DNA from 4 places in the Micromonospora sp. NPDC048935 genome. Region 2 is predicted to be linked to each of the others. Evidence: riboswitches for the same ligand, from Rfam matches in the RefSeq annotation. Region 2 holds a riboswitch; each other region holds the start of a gene.
What was found. A riboswitch is a leader RNA that binds a small molecule or an ion and turns the genes downstream of it on or off. The one in region 2 is predicted to bind cyclic di-AMP.
Positions count from the first base shown of each region.

Region 1: linked by a shared signal. The riboswitch ahead of ACGFIW_RS05250 (C39 family peptidase) and the one ahead of ACGFIW_RS08535 (coiled-coil domain-containing protein) in region 2 are both predicted to bind cyclic di-AMP.
Region 3: linked by a shared signal. The riboswitch ahead of ACGFIW_RS27285 (coiled-coil domain-containing protein) and the one ahead of ACGFIW_RS08535 (coiled-coil domain-containing protein) in region 2 are both predicted to bind cyclic di-AMP.
Region 4: linked by a shared signal. The riboswitch ahead of ACGFIW_RS32335 (NlpC/P60 family protein) and the one ahead of ACGFIW_RS08535 (coiled-coil domain-containing protein) in region 2 are both predicted to bind cyclic di-AMP.

Region 1 covers NZ_JBICTZ010000001.1:1,055,062-1,060,830, reverse strand. The annotation lists gene ACGFIW_RS05270 (aspartate aminotransferase family protein) at 1-19, opposite strand, end outside; gene ACGFIW_RS05265 (glycosyltransferase family 2 protein) at 311-1,339, shown strand; gene ACGFIW_RS05260 (hypothetical protein) at 1,308-1,766, shown strand; gene ACGFIW_RS05255 (alpha/beta fold hydrolase) at 1,854-2,600, opposite strand; gene ACGFIW_RS05250 (C39 family peptidase) at 2,734-3,573, opposite strand; cyclic di-AMP (ydaO/yuaA leader) riboswitch at 3,807-3,948, opposite strand; gene ACGFIW_RS05245 (hypothetical protein) at 4,214-5,002, opposite strand; gene ACGFIW_RS05240 (hypothetical protein) at 5,135-5,578, opposite strand; gene ACGFIW_RS05235 (acyltransferase family protein) at 5,671-5,769, opposite strand, start outside.
Region 2 covers NZ_JBICTZ010000002.1:477,188-482,956, reverse strand. The annotation lists gene ACGFIW_RS08540 (carbonic anhydrase) at 1-519, shown strand, start outside; gene ACGFIW_RS08535 (coiled-coil domain-containing protein) at 574-1,593, opposite strand; cyclic di-AMP (ydaO/yuaA leader) riboswitch at 1,598-1,728, opposite strand; gene ACGFIW_RS08530 (YibE/F family protein) at 1,895-3,265, opposite strand; gene ACGFIW_RS08525 (metal-sensitive transcriptional regulator) at 3,563-3,859, opposite strand; gene ACGFIW_RS08520 (heavy-metal-associated domain-containing protein) at 3,956-4,165, shown strand; gene ACGFIW_RS08515 (hypothetical protein) at 4,180-5,121, shown strand; gene ACGFIW_RS08510 (heavy metal translocating P-type ATPase) at 5,135-5,769, shown strand, end outside.
Region 3 covers NZ_JBICTZ010000011.1:217,693-223,461, reverse strand. The annotation lists gene ACGFIW_RS27295 (HelD family protein) at 1-878, shown strand, start outside; gene ACGFIW_RS27290 (cation diffusion facilitator family transporter) at 986-1,903, shown strand; cyclic di-AMP (ydaO/yuaA leader) riboswitch at 2,016-2,147, shown strand; gene ACGFIW_RS27285 (coiled-coil domain-containing protein) at 2,153-3,223, shown strand; gene ACGFIW_RS27280 (hypothetical protein) at 3,426-3,932, shown strand; gene ACGFIW_RS27275 (SRPBCC family protein) at 4,097-4,564, opposite strand; gene ACGFIW_RS27270 (PfkB family carbohydrate kinase) at 4,746-5,708, shown strand; gene surE (5'/3'-nucleotidase SurE) at 5,705-5,769, shown strand, end outside.
Region 4 covers NZ_JBICTZ010000018.1:80,124-85,892, reverse strand. The annotation lists gene ACGFIW_RS32360 (cellulose binding domain-containing protein) at 1-396, shown strand, start outside; gene ACGFIW_RS32355 (hypothetical protein) at 470-643, shown strand; tRNA gene ACGFIW_RS32350 (tRNA-Gly) at 734-807, opposite strand; gene ACGFIW_RS32345 (pyridoxamine 5'-phosphate oxidase family protein) at 1,165-1,722, opposite strand; gene dcd (dCTP deaminase) at 1,800-2,378, shown strand; gene ACGFIW_RS32335 (NlpC/P60 family protein) at 2,439-3,425, opposite strand; cyclic di-AMP (ydaO/yuaA leader) riboswitch at 3,493-3,628, opposite strand; gene ACGFIW_RS32330 (N-acetylmuramoyl-L-alanine amidase) at 3,863-5,769, shown strand, end outside.

The DNA of each region.
Region 1 (5,769 bases), on a different contig from region 2:
CGAAGCCGAACGAAGTCATGAGCTTCACCTGCGACCTGTTCACGTACTTGCGGTACAGCTCCTGCACCTCGTCGACATCGAGGTCTTCCGCCTGCCCCAGATCGATGAGTTTCGCCATGCGCCCCTCCTGTGGGTCGTCAGCGTTGTTCGTGGTTCGCTACGACTATGGTGGAGCCGGTTATTCCTGCGTTGTCCTTGCGTTATCGGCCGTGTCGTAGACGGTCGAGAGTGCGGAGGCGGTCAAGGATTAAACGAGGATAGTCGATAGATAAAGCGATGGGCTTTACTGACTGCACCTATCGTCATCCGGATGTCGGAGGAACGCATGGAGCCGCTGGTTTCGATCGTCGTGCCCAACTACAACGGGGCTGACACGCTTCCCCTGTGTCTGCGCTCGCTACAGGGTCAGACCTACCCGAACATCGAGATCATCGTCGTCGATGACGGTAGTTCCGACGACTCGCTGGCGATTGCGAAGCGGTTCGGTGTCACCGTGACCAGCACCGGTTCCAACATGGGTTGCGGCGTGGCACGAAACACGGGCGTAGCGCGATCCACCGGGGAGATCGTGTTCTACGTCGACTCGGACATCGCGTTGGCCAGTGACGCCGTGGCCTCCGCTGTGGCAATTCTGCGCGGTGACTCGACCATCGGTGCGGTCTGTGGCGTCCAAGACGCAGAGCCGCTGGTGAACCGCACGCTGGTCGCCCAGTACCGAGGTTTGCAATACCACTACTGGTCGGCCAGTTCGGAAGGCGACGTGTCGTTCCTGTTTCCCTCGCTGTGTGCCATCCCGGCGAAGGTGCACACCGAGATCGGTTCCTTCAACCCGAAGCTGAAGCAGACGGAGGAGGTCGACTTCGGCTACCGGTTGTCACAGCGGTACCGCCTCCGGCTCAGCCAGGCGGTGCGGGGAAGGCACGCCCACGATCCCAGGTTGCGGATTCTCCTCCGTAAGCTGTTCCACCGGGCCCGACTACGCGTGCCGCTCTACGCGGATGCCCGCCACTTCGCCAACGGGTTCGAAACACGTCAACGAGCGTGGGCCAGTCTTGCGGCGGCGGCCTCGCTGCCCGCATTCCTGCTTCCGCTCATCTTGGGGCCGGCTGGGCTGCTCGGCCCTGTGTTGATGTTGGCAGTGTCGATCGCGTGCGATGCGGGCATGTACAGGTTCGTCTTCCGCCGGCGTGGACTGGCGTTCCTGGCCTTCTTCGTAGCGACCCACTATGTGGTGAACCTGACGATCGTCGCGGGCGTCGCCGTCGGTGCGGTCCAGTGGTCGGCCTCCAGGACGTTCCGTCGGCTCTATGAAGAGCACGATCTCCAGCCGGCGAGCTGACCGGCCGCGGGGGGCGACCGCATGCTGGGCGGGGTCGGAGTTCGGCGGAGGCGATGACGAACCGCAGCACCTCCTCGGCGCCCATCAGCGTGGCCCCGAGGTGTGCCACGATCCTTTGCTGCCCGTCGGCGAGGGTCTCGCTCTTGACCGACTCGATGTCCTCCTCGTCGATCCCGACGACATGCCGGACGACGGCTGCGGCGTCCGCGACCGGCCCGACGACGTCGACAGTCAGCACGACCCGTACGGCGTCCCGCAGCGCCTCCTCGATCGCGATGATCAACTCGGCCTCGTCCGGACCGTCCTCGTCCCGGCCCCGCAGCCCCGTCTCCCGGGTCTCCACCGGCCGGTCGACCGGCCCGGGGTCGAACGGGTCGATGGCGGTCCGCACGTACAGCGCCTCGACCGTTCAGGCTCACGGTGGTGATCAGGGATTGCTCGACTGTGGACATCCACGCGGGATGGTGGGCGTCCGGGTGTGGCGCCACTACCGGTTCTACACCCGCAACGAACCTCAGCGGTACGCGTCCAGCAGCGCCAGCACGGCCGCCGGGTCCTGCACGTGCGCGTTGTGCCCGAGGCCGGGCAGCGTGTCGACCGGTACGCCGTACTCCCTGAGCTGCGCGTCGGTGACCATCGGGTCGTGCTCGCCACGCGCCAGCAGCACCGGGGCGTCGGTCGCCGCCAGCAGCGCGCCCAGGTCGGGCTCGCCGACGGCGAAGGCGTGGGGATCCATGGCGAGACGCCACTTGCCGTCGACCTGACGAAGGCCGGCGTCCACCACCGGGTGGTCCGGTGGGAGCAGGCCGGCCAGCCCGGAGACGCGCAGGTAGCGGCGGGCCGCCTCGGTGCGGCTGGCGAACCAGCTCACCGGGCGGGCGGCGAGTTCGGCGGCACGGTCCAGCTCGGCGGGTGACCAGAGCGCCTTGATGCCGAACCCGACCACGGCGTCCACCGGCATCCCGGCGTCGCGCGCGGCCAACGCGAGGCCGACCACGCCGCCCAGCGAGTGCCCGAGCACGACGAGCCGGTCGTCGGGGGCGAGGGCCTGCGCGATCCGCTGTGCGAGACCGGCGAAGGAGTACGACGGCAGCGGCGGTGCCCAGCCGTGGCCGGCGAGGTCCGGTGCCAGCCACCGGCCGGGCCAGTGTTGTTCCAGGTGCGCCGCGCAGGGCAACCACACGTCACCGGTCGCCCCCATGCCGTGCAACAGCAGCAGGACCGGCCGTCGACCGGCGTGACCACCCGATTCGTCCACCACGGCCGCAGTCTCCCACGGTTCGCTGGCCGGGACGAGAGTCGCCGACGGGGGCGTACCCCGGGCCGGCGGGAGAGACGCCGCGGGCGTCGGCCCCTTGTGGGGGACGACGCCCGCGGCGGTTCGGGTGCCCGGGTCAGGCGGAGTAGCCCCGGCTGGTGATCCAGTTGGCCAGGTCGATGGTGGTGATCCAGTACGACGGGTCGGCCGGGTTCGCCGAGTCGGCGATCCGCACGGTGCGGCCGTTGTCCTTGTAACCCACGACAGCGACGTAGTGACCGCCGCCGTAGGAGTGCCAGCCGCCGTCGGTGTCGGTGGCGTCGCCGACGACGTTCGCCACCACGCCCCGGCCGTCGGTGATGGCCCGGACGACGTCGGCCTGGAGGCGGTCCATCTGCGCCGGGCTGGGCGCGCCGGGGAACATCCGGGTCCGGTACGGGGAACCCTTCACCTCGGCGTTGAGCGCCCGGGTGGTGTCCTCGGCCGAGTTGGTGCCCATCTCGGTGGTGCCCAGTTCGGCAGCGAGTTCTTCCTGGGTACGGTCGATCCCGCTGGCGCTGAGCGCGTTGCGGGTGGCCGCCGGGCCGCAGTTGTAGTACGTGTTCTGCGCCTCGTACTCGTAGTCGAGCACCTTGGTCGCCGGGGGCTTCGGCCGCTCCGGCTTACGGGTCAGGTCCGGGTTGCTGCTGACCTTGGCGGCGGGCGCGGGGGCGCTGGTGGCCGGGGCGGCGCTGGACGGCGCGGCGCTGGCCGACGGGGACGCGTCGCCGCGGGAGGTGGTGATGTCGCTGCGCATCTCGGCGACAGTGGTCGCGGTGCGCGGAGCGGCCGGGGCGTCGTCGGCGACGGTGAGCAGGGTGCCGGTGGTGGCGGCGAGCACGAGGGCCGCGGCGGAGGCGGCGACGATCTGGTACGGGCGCTCGGTCGCGATGCGGCGGAGCTGACGCTGCATGGTGTGCTTCACGGGGTCCTCCACGGATCGGGGGGAGAGCGGCACACCGGGGCGCGACCGGTGTCCGGGCAGGCGCCAGCGCGCGGACCGTGGTCCGCGGATGGTGAACCGCTCAGGGAATCGCCCGGCACGGCCGGGCGGGAGAGGCGATGACCCGAGGGGTCAGCTCACCGTCACTGGACGGATGAGCGGGGGCACCGCTGCGCCGTGGAGGCGAGGGAACAGCCGAGGGGTGGAAAGGTGCTGCACGAGTTGGGAACTCCTTCCGACACCGCCGACCGGGTTAGCTGACGGATTCGGGCGGGAAGATCGCCCTACCGCGGGCCGTGGCTCGCGGATTCACCCCGGACTTACTGATGGGTCCCCGGTTCGTTGATCACGATTGAGCGGGTCGGCGCGGCGTCGCCTCTTGCGATCGGTTACCGCACCGGACGGGACGACACTACTGGCCCACCCACACCCTGCCAAGCCGGCCTCACCTGCGTAAACCTCAATGGGAGCCGCAATTTCTGCGCGTATTGCCGATGACGTGACTCGATGGGACAACCGGTGACGGCGACGCCTCCGGTCGACAACCGGACAGGCCGCCGGCAATGCGGCCACAATCCCGGGAAAAATCGAGCCGATCGTGCCGGACGCCCGATTCGTAAATCCGTGACCGGGCTCACATAACGGATCGGGCTCGAAGGGCACGGGCCGGGCGCCAGCGTGCCACGACGGCGGGCCGGGGCACCCCGCGCACCAGCCGGCGGGCGGGCGCCGGGCTCGGCCGCAACCGGGCAACCGCCGTGGCCGCCTCCACCGCGAGGGTGCGCGCCGAGGAGGCGGCCAGGTCCGCATCCCGCCAGGCGGCCCGCTCCGCCGTGGCCGCGGCCTGGTAGTCGGCCAGCCGCGCGTCCCGGATCGCCCGGCTGAGCAGCGCCTCCTGCTCGACCGGGTGCCGCCGGGGATCCCAGCCGCGCCGCCGCCCGAAGACATCACCGAGCTGCGCCATGGTCAGGTCACCCCGCCAGTACGCCGCCGTCGCCGCCCGGTGCAGGTAGCGCTCCCGGGACGCGTACTCGGCGGGGGTGCGGGGGGTGCCCGGGGTGGGCAGCGCCCCGGACACCGCGAAGCGACGCGCGGCGGTGTCCGCCTCGTCGTACCGCGCCCAGGCCCGTTCCACCTGCTCCTGAGCCGTCAACCAGGCATCCCGTCGCCGCCCGGCCGTCTTGGCAGCGCCGGCCGCGGCGACGGCCACCTCCTCGGCGTACCGGTGTCTGTCGACGGTTTCGGCCGCGGCCACCTCGCGGGCGGTCGGGACGGGCGGCGGCGGGCCGTCGGCGGGCCGGTCCCGTTCGGGCCGGGCGACAAGCACGGCGAGGACGCCCAGTGCCAGCAGGAACAGGGCCGACCAGATGGCGGCTGCCTGCGGCACCTCGGTTACGAACTGGTAGAAGACGACTGTCTCCATGGTCGGCACCTCGCGGAGGAAGCAGAGCGATGGGAGCCCCACCGGCCGCCGGCCACGGCGGGCCACGGGATCGGCGGGGTGCGGAGCTGGTGGGTCGACAGGGCGCGGCGACGGGACGCGTGTCCCGCTGGCTCAGCGCCCGGGTGGGCCCCGGGGCGGCCAGTTGTGCAGACCGTCGACGAGCGGCAGCCGGTCGGACCCGGTCGCGCACACCGGCAGCACGCCGGTCGCGATGGCGCCCTGGGCGCCGGGGAGAGCCGGTTGTGCGTCGACCGACCAGGCCGGGAAGGCCCCCTCGGCGACACCCGCACCGGCCGCCGGCACCGGGTGCGCGGCCTCCTCGGCCGCCGCCGGCCAGGTGGGCCGGCAGGCCGCCGCGGGCGGACCGGAGCCGAACGGCGACAGCACCGCGCTCAGGCTCGGCACCGCGCTCAGGCTCGGTAGGGCGCTTGGCGTCGGCACGGTGGCCGGGCCTGCGCCGAGCGCCAGGGCCGCGACGACGGCGAGGCTGGTCAGCACCCGTGTCGCCCAGCGCGCCACCCACCACAGCGGACAGGTGAACGCGACCGGAAGCACCTCCCCACGCTACCGTCGTGCCGACGCCTGGCGCACCGACCACGGGCGTGTCGGCGTACGCCGCGCCGAGACGCTGACCTGGGTGGACGGTGTCAGCGGGTGTCCGCGTACGTCGATCGATTCTCGGTCTGGTCGGGCCCGCCGGGCTCGGCTCGGGCACCCACGCCGCCGGTCGCGTCGGCGGCGGCCTG
Region 2 (5,769 bases):
GTCGGCTGCTCCGACTCCCGCCTGGCCGCCGAGATCATCTTTGACCGGGGGCTCGGTGACCTGTTCGTGGTCCGCACGGCCGGCCACACCGCCGGTCCGGAGGTGCTGGGCAGCGTGGAGTACGCGGTGACAGTCCTCGGCACCCCGCTGGTGGTGGTGCTCGGCCACGACTCGTGCGGGGCGGTGCAGGCGGCGCGGGAGTCCGCCGCGACCGGCACGCAGCCTCCCGGGCACCTGGGCGCGGTGGTCGACGCCGTGCTGCCCAGTCTGTCCCGGGCCCGTGCCGAGGGTGTGGAGGACATCAACGGCATCGTCGACATCCACATCGCGCAGACCGTCGAGACGCTGATCGGTCAGTCTCCCGTGCTGGCCGACGAGGTGGCGCGGGGGCGGTGCGCGGTGGTGGGTGTGTCGTACCGGCTCGCCGCCGGCGTCGTACGCCCGGTGGCGGCGGTGCCGGCCAGCTTCGCGACGCTCGACGTGCCGACGGGGTCGGCCGACCCGGCCGCGGCCGCCTGACACGCCGAGGGCCGCCCCGCACGAGGCGGAGCGGCCCTCGGGCCATCCGGTGGGTCAGAGCAGCGACATGTGAACGTGGTCGGTGTGGTTCGACGGCCCGCTGTACGACTTCCAGCCGCTCGCCGGGAACCAGATCTGCCGGTTCCAGATCACGTAGTAGATGCCGAGCCGGTCGGCGTTGCGGATGAGGAACGCGGCGACGTTGTTGCCGTACGTCCGGGTGTCCTCGTTGTGCCAGGGTGCGAAGCCGCTCTTCTGGAGCGACCAGTCGCAGGCGCGGCCCTTCGGGTGCTCCCACGGCCCGCCGGGGCGGTAGCAGCCGACGAACCGGTTGAAGCCGGCCCGCTTGACCTCCTTGTACGCGTGCAGCGTCCGCGGTGTGATGCAGCCGGACGTGGTCGGGTCGTCCTCGCTGCACGACTGGGCCTTCCAGTCGCCGTCGGCGGTGCGGCCTGGCCCGATCTTGGCGACCGGCGAGGTGGCGTCCACCAGGCCGCCGGTGAAGCCCTTGCCGCCGACCAGGGAGAGCGCCTTGTCGGCCTCGTTCTTCCGCTTGGCCATCACGGCGGTCTGCTTCTGCTGCTCGCGAACCTCGGTGTCGAGGGCCAGCTTGGCCTCCTCGGCACGGGCCTTCGCCGCGTTGACCTCGGCGAGCTTGTTCTCGTTCACCATGTTGATCTCGTCGAGCATCGCGGCGCGCTGGACGAAGGTGTCGGGAGCGTCGCTTTCGAGCAGCATCGCGAGCGCGCCGATCCGACCGGTCCGGTACGACTGGGCGGCGATCTGCCCGACCTGTGGTGCCAACGCGTCCAGGTCGGCCTTGGCCCGGTCCACCGCCAGCGCCAGCTCAAGCTGCCGCTTCTTGGACTTGTCCAGTTTGGACTTGGCGGCGGAGTAGTCCCGGTTGGCCTGCTCGATGACGTCGTTGAGCAGCTTCGGCTCGCCGTCCTCCTCGTGCCCGGACGGTGTCGGGGTCGTCGGGGCGGCGTGGGCCGGCTGGGGCCCGGCGAGCACGGTCAGTGCGGCGATCACGGCCACCACGGGTGTCAACCAGCGGCGTAGGGGTGCCGTCACAATGTTCCCTTCCGTCGACCGCCGACCGGGTTAGCTGACGGGTTCGGGGCGGAAGTGGCCCCTACCGCTGACGCGGATTCACCCCACGTACCTGGGTCCCCGGCTCGCCGGTTGGCGATTGGGCGGTGGCACCGCAGGCGCCGCTTCGCGCCTTCATCGGTAACCGGCAGCGAGGTTACCCGAGAGTCGACTGGGTGAGCTACGCCTGGATGCCGACCAAAAGTGTCATTTCGCCATAGCGTTGGGTGACCAGTGACGCGGTTCTCAGGGTGGAGGCCCGATCTGGTCACGCTGAGGAGTGTCACCATGCCGTTTCCGTGCTCCTGTTCGACTCCGGCCACCCGTCGATGGCCGTGGATGGGGGTGGGGTCCGCGTCTGGTCCGGCTCGTCGGGTCGAGAGGTTCGCGGTGAACTGAGGGCGGCCAGTGCCTCCGCCCGGTCCGGCTCCGGTGGACGCCGGGCGGCGTCGGCGGGCGGCGTGGCATCGGCCCGCCCGGCGGCGGTCACGATCGCGGCCAGCCCGGTGGTCAGTGGCACGGCGGCGATCAGACCGAGTGTGGCGACCGCGCTGCGGACGATTTCCTGCGCGAGGAACTCGCTGGTGAGGATCTGCCCGATCGGCCGTGCGTCGGCGGTGAGCAGGAGCAGCAGGGGCAGCGACGCGCCCGCGTACGCCAGCACGATGGTGTTGACAGTGGAGGCGATGTGCGCACGGCCCACCCGGGTCGCGGCACGGTAGAGCTGCAACCGGGTCAGCCCGGGGTTGGCGTGCGCCAGCTCGGTGACGGTGGCCGCCTGGGTGACCGTCACGTCGTCGAGCACCCCGAGCGATCCGATGATGATCCCGGCGAGCAGCAGGCCGTGCAGGTCCACGTCGGCCTGGAACATCGACAGTGTCGTCGCGTCCTCGCTGCCGAAGCCGGTCAGGTGGGTCGCGGCCGTGGCGATGGTGGCCAGCACCCCGGTCAGCACCAGGCTGCCCAGTGTGCCGAGCACCGCCACCGAGGTCTGTGCGCTGATGCCGTGCGTCAGATAGAGCACCACGAACATGATCAGGGCCGCGCCGACCACCGCCACCAGGAGGGGTGACCCGCCGGCGCCGATGGCCGGCAGCACGAAGGTGAGCAGGATGGCGAAGCTGGCCGCCAACCCGGCAAGTGCGGCCAGGCCCCGCCATCGGCCGAACGCGACGATCGCCGCGGCGAAGATCACCGCCAGCCACAGCAGCGGGGTGCCGCGCTGGTGCTCGGCGATGTTCCAGTTGCTGGTGCCCGGATCGGCGGGATCGGTCAGCTCGACGAGGATGACCTCGTCGCCGACCCCGACCCGTGGTGCGCCGGGTCCGTCGGGGATCGGTGTCCGTACCTGTTGGCCGGCGGCCGGCCCGTCGTCCACCCGGACGTCGACGGTGCCGCACGGCCCGGCACCGACCCGGGGTGTGCCCTCGGGGCTCGACGGCTGCGGCGGGCACGGCTCGGTCACCACCCGGGTCACCGTGCCGGCATAGCGCGGCACGTCCGTTCCGCCGTCGGTCTGCGGTGTCCCGCCACGCGGCCAGAGCAGCGCCGCGGCGAGCACGGTGGCGACGAAGAGGGGCACCACCGTCACGACGAGGAGCCGCCGCACCCGGGGCGGGGCGGGCGGAGCGGAACGGGTGTGGTCGGAACCCAAGGCGAGACTCCCAACGATCCGGTGCGGGGTACGTGTCAGTGCGCCGGACGGTTCATCCGCACCGCGGAATCGTGGCGGGAGACGCCCAGGATCGCTGACCGGCGACCATCTGATCACGGATGGTCAGTGCCCGGCCCGGGCGGTCAGCGGCGACGCCACGGCGCGGCGTCGCCGGTGCCCGTTCGTGCAGCGGCATGCGGGGGGTCATCGTGGGGAATGCTAACCAGCCCGGCCCGGGGGCGCAGGTCGTGGCGGGGTGTCGTCGGCCGAACCGCCGTGTGTCGGGGTGCGGGGCAGTCAGCCGCGCTTCATCAGCCGGCCGACGGCCGCCATCATCTCGGTGGCCATCTCGTCGGCCCGCCCTTCGGCGGCCCCCTCGTGCATGCAGTGCCGGGCGTGTCCGTCGAGCAGCCCCAGCGCCACCTTGTCGAGGGCGGCCTGGATCGCGGAGATCTGGGTGAGCACGTCGATGCAGTAGCGGTCGTCATCGACCATCTTCTCGATGCCGCGGACCTGGCCCTCGACTCGGCGGAGCCGCGCGAGCAGCTGGTCCTTGCTGGCGGTGTACCCGCGGATCGGGGTGGGTGCGGTCATGCCGACCAGAATAGCCTACCCCCCGGGGGTATGGTACGGTCGCTGCCGGATGTGATACCCCCACCGGGTACCGGTAACGGCAAAGGAGACGATCCGATGGTCAACACGACGTTCCAGGTGCAGGGCATGACCTGTGGGCACTGCGTCAGCGCGGTGAGCGCCGAGGTTGGCGCCATCGCGGGCGTGCGTGACGTCCAGGTCGACCTCGCCACCGGCCAGGTCAGCGTGAGCAGCGAGCAGCCGCTGGACGTGCAGGTCGTCCGGGCCGCCGTCGACGAGGCCGGCTACGACCTCGTCGACGCGTGAGCGCGGGGGCCGGCATGCGTACCGTGCCGAGGCTTGCCGGGTTCGTTGTCGGCCTCGCGGCGGTCTTCGGCGCCACGTACGGGGTCGGCCGGGTGGTCGACCGCAGCCCGGTCGTCGAGGGCCGGCATGACGGAGACGCCGCGCACGCGACGGAAGAACGTGGCGAGCCGGCCGACCGGATTCCCGGTGGGCTGCTCGTCTCCGACCGCGGCTACACCCTTGACCCGGTCGACGCCCCGGGCGGCCAGTTCGCCTTCCGGATCACCGGCCCGGACGGCCAGCCGGTGACCCGGTACGACGTGGCGCACGACAAGAGGATGCACCTGATCGTGGCCCGCCGGGACCTGTCCGGTTTCCGCCACGTGCACCCCGACCTGGCCGCGGACGGCACCTGGCGGGTCGGCACACCGCTGACCGGGCCGGGGCAGTGGCGGGCGTTCGCCGACTTCACCCCGACCGGGGGTGAGCCGCTGACGCTCGGCGTGGACGTGACGGTCCCCGGTGCGCTGACCGAACGACCGCTGCCCGCCCCGGCGACCAGCACGACCGTCGACGGCTACACGGTCACCCTGACCGGCGCGCCGCAGCCCGGCCGCACCGCCCCGCTCACGTTCACCGTCAGTCGGGACGGGCGGCCGGTCACCGACCTGGAGCCCTACCTGGGCGCGTACGGGCACCTGGTGGCACTGCGCCGGGGTGACCTCGCGTACCTGCACATGCACCCGGACGGGACCCCCGGCGACGGGCGGACCCAACCCGGCCCGGCCGTCACCTTCCTCGCCGACGTGCCCTCGACCGGCAGCTACCGGCTCTACCTCGACTTCCGGCACGGCGGGGCGGTGCACACCGCCGAGTTCACGGTCGTGACCGGCACCCCGCCGCCCGGGAGCGACCCGAGCGGACCCGCGCCGAGCGGCGGTGCCGACCACGGCACCCCCGGGCACGGGCACAACTGACGGGACCACGACGATGACCACCACCAGCAGACCGCTGCCCGAGGCGCCCAACCGGATCGAGTTGGCGATCGGCGGGATGACCTGCGCCGCCTGCGCCGCCCGGATCGAGAAGAAACTCAACCGGATGGACGGGGTGAGTGCCGCCGTCAACTACGCCACCGAGAAGGCCACCGTCCGCTACGCCGACGGCGTCACGCCGGACGACCTGATCGAGACCGTGCGGAAGACCGGCTACACGGCGGCGCTGCCGGCCCCGCCGACGGTCGAGGAGCCGGCGGATCCGCTGCGCGGCCCGCGTACCCGGCTCTGGGTCTCGGTGGCCCTCAGCGTGCCGGTGGTCTTGCTGGCCATGGTCCCGGCCTGGCAGTTCGATTACTGGCAGTGGCTGTCGTTGACCCTGGCCGCCCCGGTGGTGGTCTGGGGTGGGCTGCCGTTCCACCGGGCCGCCTGGACCAACCTGCGGCACGGCGCGGCGACGATGGACACGCTTGTCTCGCTCGGCACGCTTGCCGCGTTCGGCTGGTCGCTCTGGGCGCTGTTCCTCGGTGACGCAGGCATGCCCGGGATGACGCACCCGTTCCGCTTCGCCATCACCCGCACCGACGGCGCCGGCAACATCTACCTGGAGGCGGCCGCCGGGGTGACGGT
Region 3 (5,769 bases), on a different contig from region 2:
TCCTCTCCGGCGCGGAGATCCGGCTGCTCACCGCCGCGTACCGGAACCTGGAGTCGGACGGGTTGACCATCGCCGACATCGCACTGCTGGACGAGCTGGACGCCCTTCTCGGCAAGCCGGTGCAGCCGGCCAAGGCCCGGCGCGACCCGTTCCAGCTCGCTGGCGGCGTCCGTGAGCTGAGCACCGCCAGCGACCGGCAGCGGGCCGCCCGCGCGGCGGCGCGGGAGCGTCCGGAGGACTACCGGGACTACGCGCACGTGGTGGTGGACGAGGCGCAGGACGTCTCACCGATGCAGTGGCGGATGGTCGGTCGGCGGGGCCGGCTGGCCTCCTGGACGGTGGTGGGTGACCCCGCGCAGACCGCGTGGACCGGCGACCCCGACGAGTTGGACCGGGCCCGGGACCAGGCGCTGGGCCGACGCAAGCGGCACGATTTCACGCTCACCACCAACTACCGCAACTCCTCGGAGATCTTCGCGGTGGCGGCGGCGGAGATCCGCCGGCTCTACCCCGACCTGCCGCTGCCGACGGCCGTGCGCTCCACCGGGGTCGATCCGGTCGAGCTGGTGGTGCCCGCGACGGGGTTGGAGACCGCGACCGTGCAGGCGGCCTCCGGCCTGCTGACCGAGGTGGAGGGCACGGTCGGGGTGATCACGCCGGTTCCCCGTCGGGACGAGGTCGCCGGTTGGCTCGCCGCGCTCGACGCGCCGCGCCTGCAGGTGGTGACCAGCCTGGAGGCCAAGGGCATGGAGTACGACGGAGTCGTGCTCGTCGCCCCGAGCGAGATCCGGGCGGATCCGGGTGCCGGGGTACGCACCCTCTACGTGGCGCTGTCCCGGGCCACGCAGCGACTCACCACCATCGACCCGACCGGCTGATCCGTGCCAGCTCGTCGGCCGGGCCAGCGGCCGGCCCAACACTTGCACACATAGCGATGTGAACATACATTTGACCGGGCCCCGGCCGGCAGCGGAAGGTGGATCTCGTGGGCGCAGGTCATGACCACCACCATGGGTCCGTCGCCAATGCCGCACAGCAGCACCGGGGCCGCCTCTGGGCGGCATTCGGGCTGCTCGCCACCCTGATGGTGGTCGAGGCGGTGGCCGCCCTGCGCACCGGCTCGCTCGCCCTGCTCTCCGACGCCGGGCACATGTTCACCGACGTGCTCGGCATCGGGATGGCGCTCGCCGCGATCACCGCGACCCGACGGGCCACCGGCGACCCACAGCGCACCTTCGGGCTCTACCGCCTCGAGGTGCTCGCCGCACTGGCCAACGCCGTCCTGCTCTCCGGCGTCGCGATCTACGTGGTGATCGCCGCGATCCGCCGCTTCGGTGCCCCACACGAGGTCGTCGCCGGCCCGATGCTCGTGGTGGCCGTGCTCGGCCTGCTCGCGAACATCGCCGCCTTCGCCCTGCTCCGCGCCGGCGCCCGGGAGAGCATCAACCTCCAGGGCGCCTATCTGGAGGTGCTCGGCGACCTGCTCGGCTCACTCGGTGTGATCGGCGCCGCACTGCTCATCGCCGTCACCGACTGGTGGTGGGCCGACCCGCTGGTCGCGGTCGCCATCGGCGCGTTCATCCTGCCGCGCACCTGGCGGCTGGCCCGCGCCGCCGTCCGCATCCTGGTGCAGGCCGCCCCGGAACACCTGCCGGTGACCGCCGTGCACGACCGGCTGGCCGCCGTACCCGGTGTGGTGGAGGTGCACGACCTGCACGTCTGGACGCTCACCTCGGGCATGGAGGTCGCCTCCGCGCACCTGACCATGGCACCCGGCGCGGAGGTCGGCGCGGTGCTGACCGCAGCGCGTACCGCCCTGCACGACGACTTCCGGATCGAACACGCGACGTTGCAGATCGAGCCCGGCGCCGCCACCGGGGCCTGTGGCTCCATCGAGTGGTAACACCCGTTTCCGTGATGACGCGCGCACCTTCCGTCACATCGGCTGCAGCAGCCCCACCGGCACCGGTAGGCTCGGTCCCGGCCTCCACCAGGCGGCGCCCTCCAGGCGCCGGTGGCGGTCGCCGCCTAATCGCCCAACCAGGCGAACCGGGGAACCACGTTCCTGGGGTGCATCCGCGTCAGCGGTAGGGATCTTCCGTCCCGAACCCGTCAGCTAACCCGGTCGGCGGCTGACGGAAGGACATGCGCAGTGGCACCAGCACGACCCCCCGCCGCCCGACTGGCGGCCCTGATCGTCGCGATGTTCGCCCTCGGCGTCGCACTCCCGGCCGGCGCCGCCTCGGCCGCTCCCCCGACCGGCCTACGGGCCGCCGCCGCACCCGACTCCGACGAGGAGGGCGGCACCCCGTCGCTGCGCGCCCAACTTGAGGCCGCCAGCAAGGGCTACCTGGACGCGAAACGCGCTCTGGACACCTCCGTGCAGCGGCAGCAACAGCTCGCCACCCAACTGAAGGGCATCGAGGTCGAGCTGGCCCAGCGCGACGGCAAGGTCGGCCAGATCGCCGGCGTGGCGTACCGCACCGGCCGGCTCGGCGCGGTGTCGGCACTGCTCAACAGCAGCAGCCCGGAGGGCTTCATGGACCGGGCCGCCGCACTGGAGGCGGTGGCCGCCAACGAGGACCGGGTGCTGCGCGACCTGCTCTCCACCAAGGACCAGGCCAACCGCACCCGGGCCGCCCTGAACGGCGAGATCACCGAACAACGCAAGCAGGTCACGGTCATGGCCAAGCGCAAGGAGCAGGCCGAACGCGCCCTCACCGTCGCCAACACACCCAAGCCGCCGCAGACCACCGCCGACACCGGCTCCAACCGGGGCACCTCCACCGCCAACGCGAAGGCGGCACCGCGCAACTCCGATGGCTCCTGGCCATCCGAGTCGTGCAGCGTCAACGACCCCACGCCCGCCAACGGCTGCATCACCCCGCGCACCCTGCACGCGCTCAACCAGGCCAAGGCTGCCGGCTTCACCCGGTACGTCTCCTGTCACCGCCCCAGCGGCTCCGGCGAACACCCGAAGGGCCGGGCCTGCGACTTCGCCGCGCAGACGAGCGGCTTCGGCGGCAACGCCACCGGCGGCGACAAGACGTACGGCAACAACCTGGCCGCGTACTTCATCCGCAACGCCGACCGGCTCGCCGTGCTGTACGTGATCTGGTACCGGCAGATCTGGCTGCCCAGCAGCGGGTGGAAGTCGTACAGCGGCGCCGGTGGCACCCCGTCCACCGACCACACCAACCACGTACACCTGTCGGTCTACTGACCCACCCGACGGCTCCCCCGGTCCGGGTCCGGGGATGATCCACTCGCGTTCGCCAACTCCGGGGTATCTCGTCGTCCCGGATACCCCGGAGTTGGCGATGTCGTGTTGAGCACGGCACCGAGCCGGGGTACGTCGCCGGGCGTACCCCGGATGTCGTCGGCGATCGGACGACCTGGCGCGGGTCGGCGGGCAGCATCGCGGTATGCGCCGGATCCCACCCACCGCCCGCAAGGGGCTCCTCACTCTGCACCTGGTCACCTCGCTCGGCTGGCTCGGTGCCGACCTGGTGCTCCTGACGCTCGGCATCGCCGTCCAGCGGGGTGCCGACCCGGCGGTTGTCTACCCGGTCACGGCGCTTGTCGGCACGGTGCTGTTCGCGCCGCTGAGCGTCCTGGTCTGGCTGGTCGGGGTCGCCAGCGCGCTGTTCACCCCGTGGGGCCTCTGGCGCTATCGCTGGGTGGTGGCCAAGCTCGTGCTCACCACGGTGATGGTCGGGCTGGTGCTGTTCCTGCTCACGCCGAATCTGCGGCACGCCGGTGCGGTGGGCGCCGCCCTCCCCGCACGGGACCGCGTCGACCTGGTGATCGCGCCCGCGGTGTCGACCAGCCTGATGATCATCGCAACGGTGCTGTCCACGTACAAGCCGTGGGGCCGCCGCCCAGCCGCGGCCGCGACCCCGAACCGAACAACGATCACGACAGCCCCTTGACCCACAACCCACCCCACCCCCGCTCCCGCTCCCGCTCCCGCGCCCGCGATCCTGCACTTACTGTCCCGACATAACGGGGCATTCCACCGGATATCGCCGACAGAAACTGCAAGATCGGCGGGGCGGGGGGCAGGGCCGGGGCGGGCTTGGGGGGTGGGGTGGGGTCAGGCGGAGAGTGGGGGGTTGTTGGTGCGGCTCAGGGCTGGGCCGAGGCGGGCGGCCAGGGCCAGGTGGGCTGCCCGTGCCTGGCGGAACGCGTACCGGAACAGTGGAGTTGGCGCGGTCAGGGTGATCTCGACGTCGATCCGGACCAGGCCGTCCGGCTCGGCGCGCAGTCGGGTGCGGTTGTGCACAGTGGTGGCGGGCCACTGCCGGGCCACCATGATGATCTCGTCGTTGCCGCTGCTCAGCACGTCCGCGTGATACGTGGTGCGGAAGCGTAGTGGGCCGGCCACCAACCTGTCGTTGATCGTGTAGCTGGCCTGGGCGCCGGGTCGGGGCGGCAGTTGACGGACCCGGACGATCAGCGGGTGCAGCTCGCCCTGTCGGGTCAGGTCACTGAGCATCGCCGCCGCCTCGGCCAGCGTGCACCGGGCCTGGACGGTGTAGCTGAAGGTATCGCTGCTGAGCACACGTCTCCCACCGTCGCTTGTCGCACGATCGTCCCGTACCGATGCGTGGCTGGCAACGCCCGACGGCCGCCGGATGCCCGGACGAACCCCGGCTGTCGCATTAAGGTCGACCGGTGGGAAATTACCTGAATAGGACGATGGGCGACATCATGCGCGGTGACGACCGGTGAGCGGGCACGTGATGGTCTTCGCGCCCACGCCGCAGCTCACGGTCACTGTGGACCAGCCGAACGACCATCCCGAGCTGCACCTGCACCCCGGCGGGCAGGGCGTCTGGCAGGCCCGGATGGTGCTGTCGCTCGGTGTCGACGTGGTGCTCTGCGCCGCCCTCGGCGGCGAGATCGGCCAGGTGCTGGAGCCACTACTGGTCAGCGAGGGCGTGGACCTCAAGGTGGTGGTCCGGGACTCCGGCAGCGGCGGGTACGTGCACGATCGCCGGGGCGGCTCGCGACAGGAGATCGCCGACGTGCCCGGGCAGCCGCTGAGCCGACACGAGCTGGACGAGTTGTACAACCTGGCCCTCGGCGAGGGCTTGCGGGCGGCGGTGAGCGTCCTCAGTGGGCCGAACGAGCCGTGGCTCGTCCCGGCCGACCTGTACCGGCGCTTCGCCGCCGACCTCGGCGCCAACGGCGGCCGGGTGGTGGTCGACCTCTCCGGCGATCACCTCGGCGCGGTGCTGGAGAGCGGCGTGTTCTTCCTCAAGGTGAGCCACGAGGAGTTGATCCGCGACGGCCGTGCCCGCAGCGACGACAGCCTGGAGCTGACCCGGGCCATGTACGAGCTGCACGCCGCCGGTGCCGAGACGGTGGTGGTGAGCCGGGCCGACCAGCCGGCGTTGGCGCTCGTCGACGGGGAACTGTTCGAGGTCGAGATGCCCCGGTTGGAGGCTGCCGACCCGCGCGGCGCGGGCGACTCGATGACCGCCGGGGTGGCCGCCGTCGTGGCCCGTGGCGGGGACATCCGGACCGCCATCCGCACCGGTGCCGCCGCCGGGGCGATGAACGTGACCCGGCACGGCCTGGGCACCGGGCGACTGGACTCGATCACCGGCCTGGTCGAGCGGGTCCGGCTGGTGCCGGCGGACAGCCGGCCCCAGGAGCGGACCACCCCGGACGAGCTGGCCGACCGGGTGGTCGAGCGATGACGCTGCGGGTCCTGATCACCAACGACGACGGGATCGCCGCGCCGGGGATCCAGGCACTGGC
Region 4 (5,769 bases), on a different contig from region 2:
GTCCGGGTAGAGGACACCGCCACCGGCACCGTGCTCACCCGGACCGCCACGGTGCCGATCGGCCCGCCGCCGGCGGCGCCCTGCACCGTGAGCTACCGCACCGGGAGCGAGTGGCCGGGAGGCTTCACCGCCCAGATCACCATCAAGAACACCAGCACCGTGCCGGTCAACGGTTGGGCGCTCAGCTTCACCTTCCCCGGTGACCAGCACATCGTCCAGTCCTGGTCCGCCACCGCCCAGCAGAGCGGTGCCACCGTCACGGCCCGGAACGCCAGCTACAACCCCCTGGTGGCGCCGGGCGCCTCGGTGGTCTTCGGCGTCCTGGGCACCTGGCAGGCCAGCGACGCGGTACCAATTGCGTTCACGCTCAACAACGTCAGCTGCGCCGCCGGGTAGCCCGCGCACCGGACCCGGCAACACGCTCGCGTCGCGGGCGCCCGGCGCCAGCCTGCGAGACATCGTGGCCCGGATGGGCCACGACAGTCCCCGCGCGACGCTGATCTATCAGCACGCCAATCGGGAGGCCGACCAGGTCATCGCCGACGCGATCGACAAGGCCGTCAGGGCGGCCCGACGCAAGCCGAGCAAGCGCAAGGTCAAGCGGGTTGCCGAGGGCAACGGACCGGCCGCCGAGGCGAGCTAATGGCCCACTAATGGCCCATCCCTGTTTCAGCATGACCTAGAACCACGGAAGCCCTGGCGGGACATCCGTCCTGACCAAGGCTTCCGTACGTGGAGCGGGTGACGGGAATCGAACCCGCACTGTCAGCTTGGGAAGCTGATGTTCTGCCATTGAACTACACCCGCAAGCGGCACCACTGTACCCGAGTCGCCGTGCCCGTGCACCCAGGCACCCCGGCCCGCCGCTTGCCCGCGTGCCGCTCTGCCCGCTCTGCCTGGTTCGGCCCGGGTTCGGCCCGGCTTGATCCACTCGGGTTCCTGAAAGTCGGGGTGTCCGAGCGGCCGGGACACCGCGATTTCATGATAATCGAGTCGATCATGCGGGGCGGCGCCCGCAGGCCGGTGCCGGGCAGCGCCGGACGGGGCGGGGCAGGGCAGGGCAGGGCAGCGCGCGGCGGCGCGGCGCGGGGGGCAGCGCCGGGCGTACGGCCGAATGCCGGCTCCGTCAGCACGGAGCCGGCACCGACTGTCTCTGGGCCGTGGTCAGGCGGCCGTGCACTGGACGTCGCGACTGCGGCGGGCCGGGCGGGTCGACGGCACGGTGAGTGGCGCGGCAGCCGCCGTCGGGGCGTGCGGGTCGAGCCAGACCCGAACGGCCGGACGGCCCGGCGTAAGGCCCGGGACGCCCGCGAGGTGCTGCTCGCGGCGGGTGAGCATCGCCACGTCGATGGTGAACTCGAAGAGCCTCCAGTCGACCTGCGGCTCGGCGCGGGCGCTCTGCGCCAGTTGCGCCACCCGGGCCGGATCGGTCACCGGACGGGCATGCCCCGCCACGTACGCCTCGTCGTCGCTCTCCTCCGGGGGGAACGAGTGCAGCGCGTAGCGGCCGTCGCGTTCGAGGTCACGGCGCTTCGGAGAGTCGATGATGAAGCAGAACAGACCCTCGTCGGTGATGACCGGGGAGACCGGATGGACCCGGGGCCCGCCGTCGGCGCGGACCGTGGCCAGGTAGCCGAAGCCCGGCCCGTACTGCTGGAGGAGAACGCGGATCCCGTCGGCGAGTCGGGGCTCGTCGGCGGCGAATTCGGACCAGGAAGCCATGCGAGCATTCTATCGAACAAATGTACGAGCAGCGACCTCGACACGCTGGTCACCCCCCGCCTCGCTATGGTGGTCCGATGCTGCTCTCCGACCGCGACCTGGTCTCCGAGATCAAGGCCGGCACGCTGGGCCTGGAGCCGTTCGAGCCCACCCTGGTCCAACCTTCCAGCATCGACGTGCGACTGGACCGGCTGTTCCGCGTCTTCAACAACCATCTCTACACCCACATCGATCCGGCGATGCAGCAGGACGACCTGACCTCGGCGATCGAGGTGCCCGACGGGGAGCCGTTCGTGCTGCACCCCGGTGAGTTCGTGCTCGCCTCGACGCTGGAGGTCATCTCGCTCGGTGACCAGCTCGCCGGCCGGCTGGAGGGCAAGAGTTCGCTGGGGCGGCTCGGGCTGCTCACGCACTCCACGGCCGGCTTCATCGACCCCGGCTTCTCCGGTCACGTCACGCTGGAACTCTCGAACGTGGCCAACCTGCCGATCACCCTCTGGCCGGGAATGAAGATCGGGCAGCTCTGCATCTTCCGGCTCTCCTCGCCGGCCGAGCACCCGTACGGTTCGGCGGTCTACGGCTCGCGCTACCAGGGGCAGCGGGGGCCGACGCCGAGCCGTGCCTGGCAGCACTGGCGCACCTGGCCCACCCGCTGAACCCGTGACGACGAGGGCCCGCCGCGGCGGATCGCGACGGGCCCTCGGTCAGCGCACTGATCAGCCTGGACGGCCGTAGCTGTGGACCTGACCGTCGTCGGCCCGCTTCATCTTGACCGGTTCGCCGGCCTGCGAGGCGTGCACCACCCAGCCGTCACCGACGTACATGCCGACGTGGTGGATGTCGCTGTAGTAGAAGACCAGGTCACCGGGGCGCAGGTCGCCCTTGCTGACCTTCCTGGTGGCGCGGCTCTGCGCGGCGGCGTTGTGCGGCAGGGACACCCCGGCCTTCGCCCAGGCGGCCAGCATCAGCCCGGAGCAGTCGTACGAGTTCGGGCCCTCGGCACCCCAGACGTAGGGCTTGCCGATCTGCGCGCAGGCGAACTTGACCGCCGTGCCGGCGGCGCCACCGGGATAGCTGGCAGGGCAGGGCGCCGGGCGCAGCGGACCGCCGCCACCGCTGCCGTACACCTTGAGGCGCAGCTTCTGTAGCTTGTCGATCTCCTCGTTGATCTGCTTCTTCTTCGCCGCCAGCTGAGCCTCGGTGCGGGTCAGTTGGGCCACCATCGCATCGAGCGGCGCCTTCTGCCCGGCCAACGTGTCGCGCAGGTCGGCCACCTCGCGGACGTCCTGTTGCTGGTTGTGCGCGAAGCGGTCGAGCATTTCGAGCTGCCCGACCACCTCGCTGGGCGACCGGCTGCCCAGCACGGCGTTGACGGTCAGCACGTTCTCGCCCTTGTACGCGCGCACCGCCAGGGCGCTGACCTTGTCCATCGCGGCGTCGACCTGGCGCTCCAGCGGGACGATCCGGGCGGCAAGCGCGTCGGCCTGCCTGCGCTTGGCGGCGAGGTCGATCCGGGTGGCGTTGTGCTGTTCGATGATCGGTTCGAGTTTGTTCCAGTCGGCGTCGATCTGGCGCTCGATCTCGGCGACGGACGGGTCGGCGTGGGCCGCGGTGACGCTGCCGGTCAGGACGACGGCGACGCCGGCCAGTGCGGCGAGCGCGGTGGTGAAGCGGGACCAGCGTGGGCGCGGCGCGATCGACATGGGGTCGGCTGTTGCCGACCGCTCGGACGACGGCCGCGGGGCATGGAGTGCCACCGGGGTTCCGTACTCCTTCTTCCTGACCGCCTACCGGGTTAGCTGACGGGTTCGGGCGGGAAGTCGGCGCCCTACCGCAGTGGCTGCGGATTCACCCCGAGGGACGTGGGTCCCCGGTTCGTTCGGAAACGACTCGGCGGTGTCGGTCCGTTACCGCCCGGGCTGGGCGGAGCTGCTATCGGGCCGACGAAAGACCAGAGTAGAGACGCTCGTTACCACTTCGCAACCCGCACGGCCGTGACACTCCGTATCGATCGGAGAGGAGCATCGACCAGATGCGAAGATTTCTTTCTGGGCGGGTCGACACATAGAAAGGTATTGACGCGGACTCCCGGGCGGCGCGAAGGTGACCTGACCTGCACCCGTGGAATCTAGGGGGTTCGATGCACCCTCCAACCCTGTCCCCCGGCCGGCGCGCACTGCTCGCCGCCGCCGTGGTCGCCGCCGCGACCGCGGTGCCGCTACCCGCCAACGCCGCCGCCGCGCCCAGCGGCGACCGCCAGCAGCAGTACGCCGCCGCGGCGGCCGAGTTCGGCGTACCGACCGACGTGCTGCTCGGCGTCTCCTACCTGGAGTCCCGCTGGGACAGCAACGCCGGCACACCCAGCACCAGCGGCGGTTACGGCCCGATGCACCTGACCGACGCCAGACACGTGGCCGCGCTGCCCGTGGCCGGCCACCACGACACCGGCACAGGCACCGGCACCGGCACCGGCACCGGCACCGAGGATCCGCGCGGCGACGACTCCCGTACCCCGCTGGCACCCGCGCCTCGGCCGGCGGACCCGGCACCACCGGCCGCCGCGTTGCAGACCGTGGACGCCGCCGCCGCGCTGACCGGCGCGGCCCCCGACGCGCTGCGTACCGACGTCGGCGTCAACATCCGCGGCGGCGCGGCGCTGCTGGCCTCGTACCAGCGGGAGTTGGGTGCGCCCGTCGGTGCCGGCACCGACCCGGCCACCTGGTACGGCGCGGTGGCCCGCTACTCCGGCGCGGACACCGTCGACGCCGCGGCGGCCTTCGCCGACGAGGTCTTCACCACCATCGGCACCGGTGAGTCGCGGATGACCGACGACGGAGCGCGGATCACGCTGCCGGCCCGGGCGATCCGTCCGGAGCGCTCCTGGCTGGACCGACTGGGTCTGCGCCGGCTCGCCCGCCCGGACGGGCTGGAGTGCCCCCGCACCATCTCCTGCGAGTGGATCCCGGCGCCCTACGCGGCGTTCGGCGACGGGGACTACGGCAACCACGACCTGTCCGACCGGCCCGCCCGGCAGAAGGTCGAGTACATCGTCATCCACGACACCGAGGGCAGTTGGGCGACCACCCTGCAACTCGTGCGGGACCCGACCTACGTGAGCTGGCACTACACGCTGCGCTCGGTGGACGGGCACGTCGCCCAGCACGTGAAGACCAAGGATGTCGCCTGGCACGCCGGCAACTGGTACGTCAACGCCAAGGCGATCGGGCTGGAGCACGAGGGCTTCGCGGCGCAGGGCACCTGGTACACCGAGGCCATGTACCGGGCCTCGGCGAAGCTGGTCCGGCACCTCGCGCTGCGGCTGGGCGTCCCGCTGGACCGTCAGCACATCATCGGCCACGACAACGTGCCCGGCACCATCGCCGCGAACGTCCGGGGGATGCACTGGGACACCGGCCCGTACTGGGACTGGACGCACTACTTCATGCTGCTGCACGCGCCCCGGCTGGACACCGGCACCCCGGCCACCGGTCTGGTCCGGATCGACCCGGACTTCGCCACCAACCAGCCGGCGTTCATCGGCTGCGTCACCGCCGGTGTGCCGTGCGCGCCACGCGGCTCCTCGGCGGTGGTGCTGCGCTCCGCACCGGCCGCGGACGCGCCGCTCGTCAACGACATCGCGCTCCGCCCCGACGGCACCCCCAACACGATGGAGGTGTCGGACCACGGTGCCCGCGCCTCCGCCGGTCAGACGTACGCGCTTGCCGGCCGGCAGGGCGACTGGACGGCGATCTGGTACCTCGGGCAGCGGGCGTGGTTCCACAACCCGGCGTCCGCGCCCACCGCCAGCTGGACCGTCGGCGTGGTGGCCACCCCGAAGCCCGGTCGGGCCACCATCCCGGTCTACGGACGCGCCTACCCGGAGCAGGCCGCCTACCCGGCAGGTGTGCCCTACCAGGCGATCTCGCCGCTGCAGTACACCCTGGCCGCCGGACAGCGGTACGCCGTCGGCGCGGTGCTGCCGGGCGAGTACTACCGGGCCAGCACGTTCGACGGTTCCTCGCCCGGCGACTGGACGGTGATCCGCGG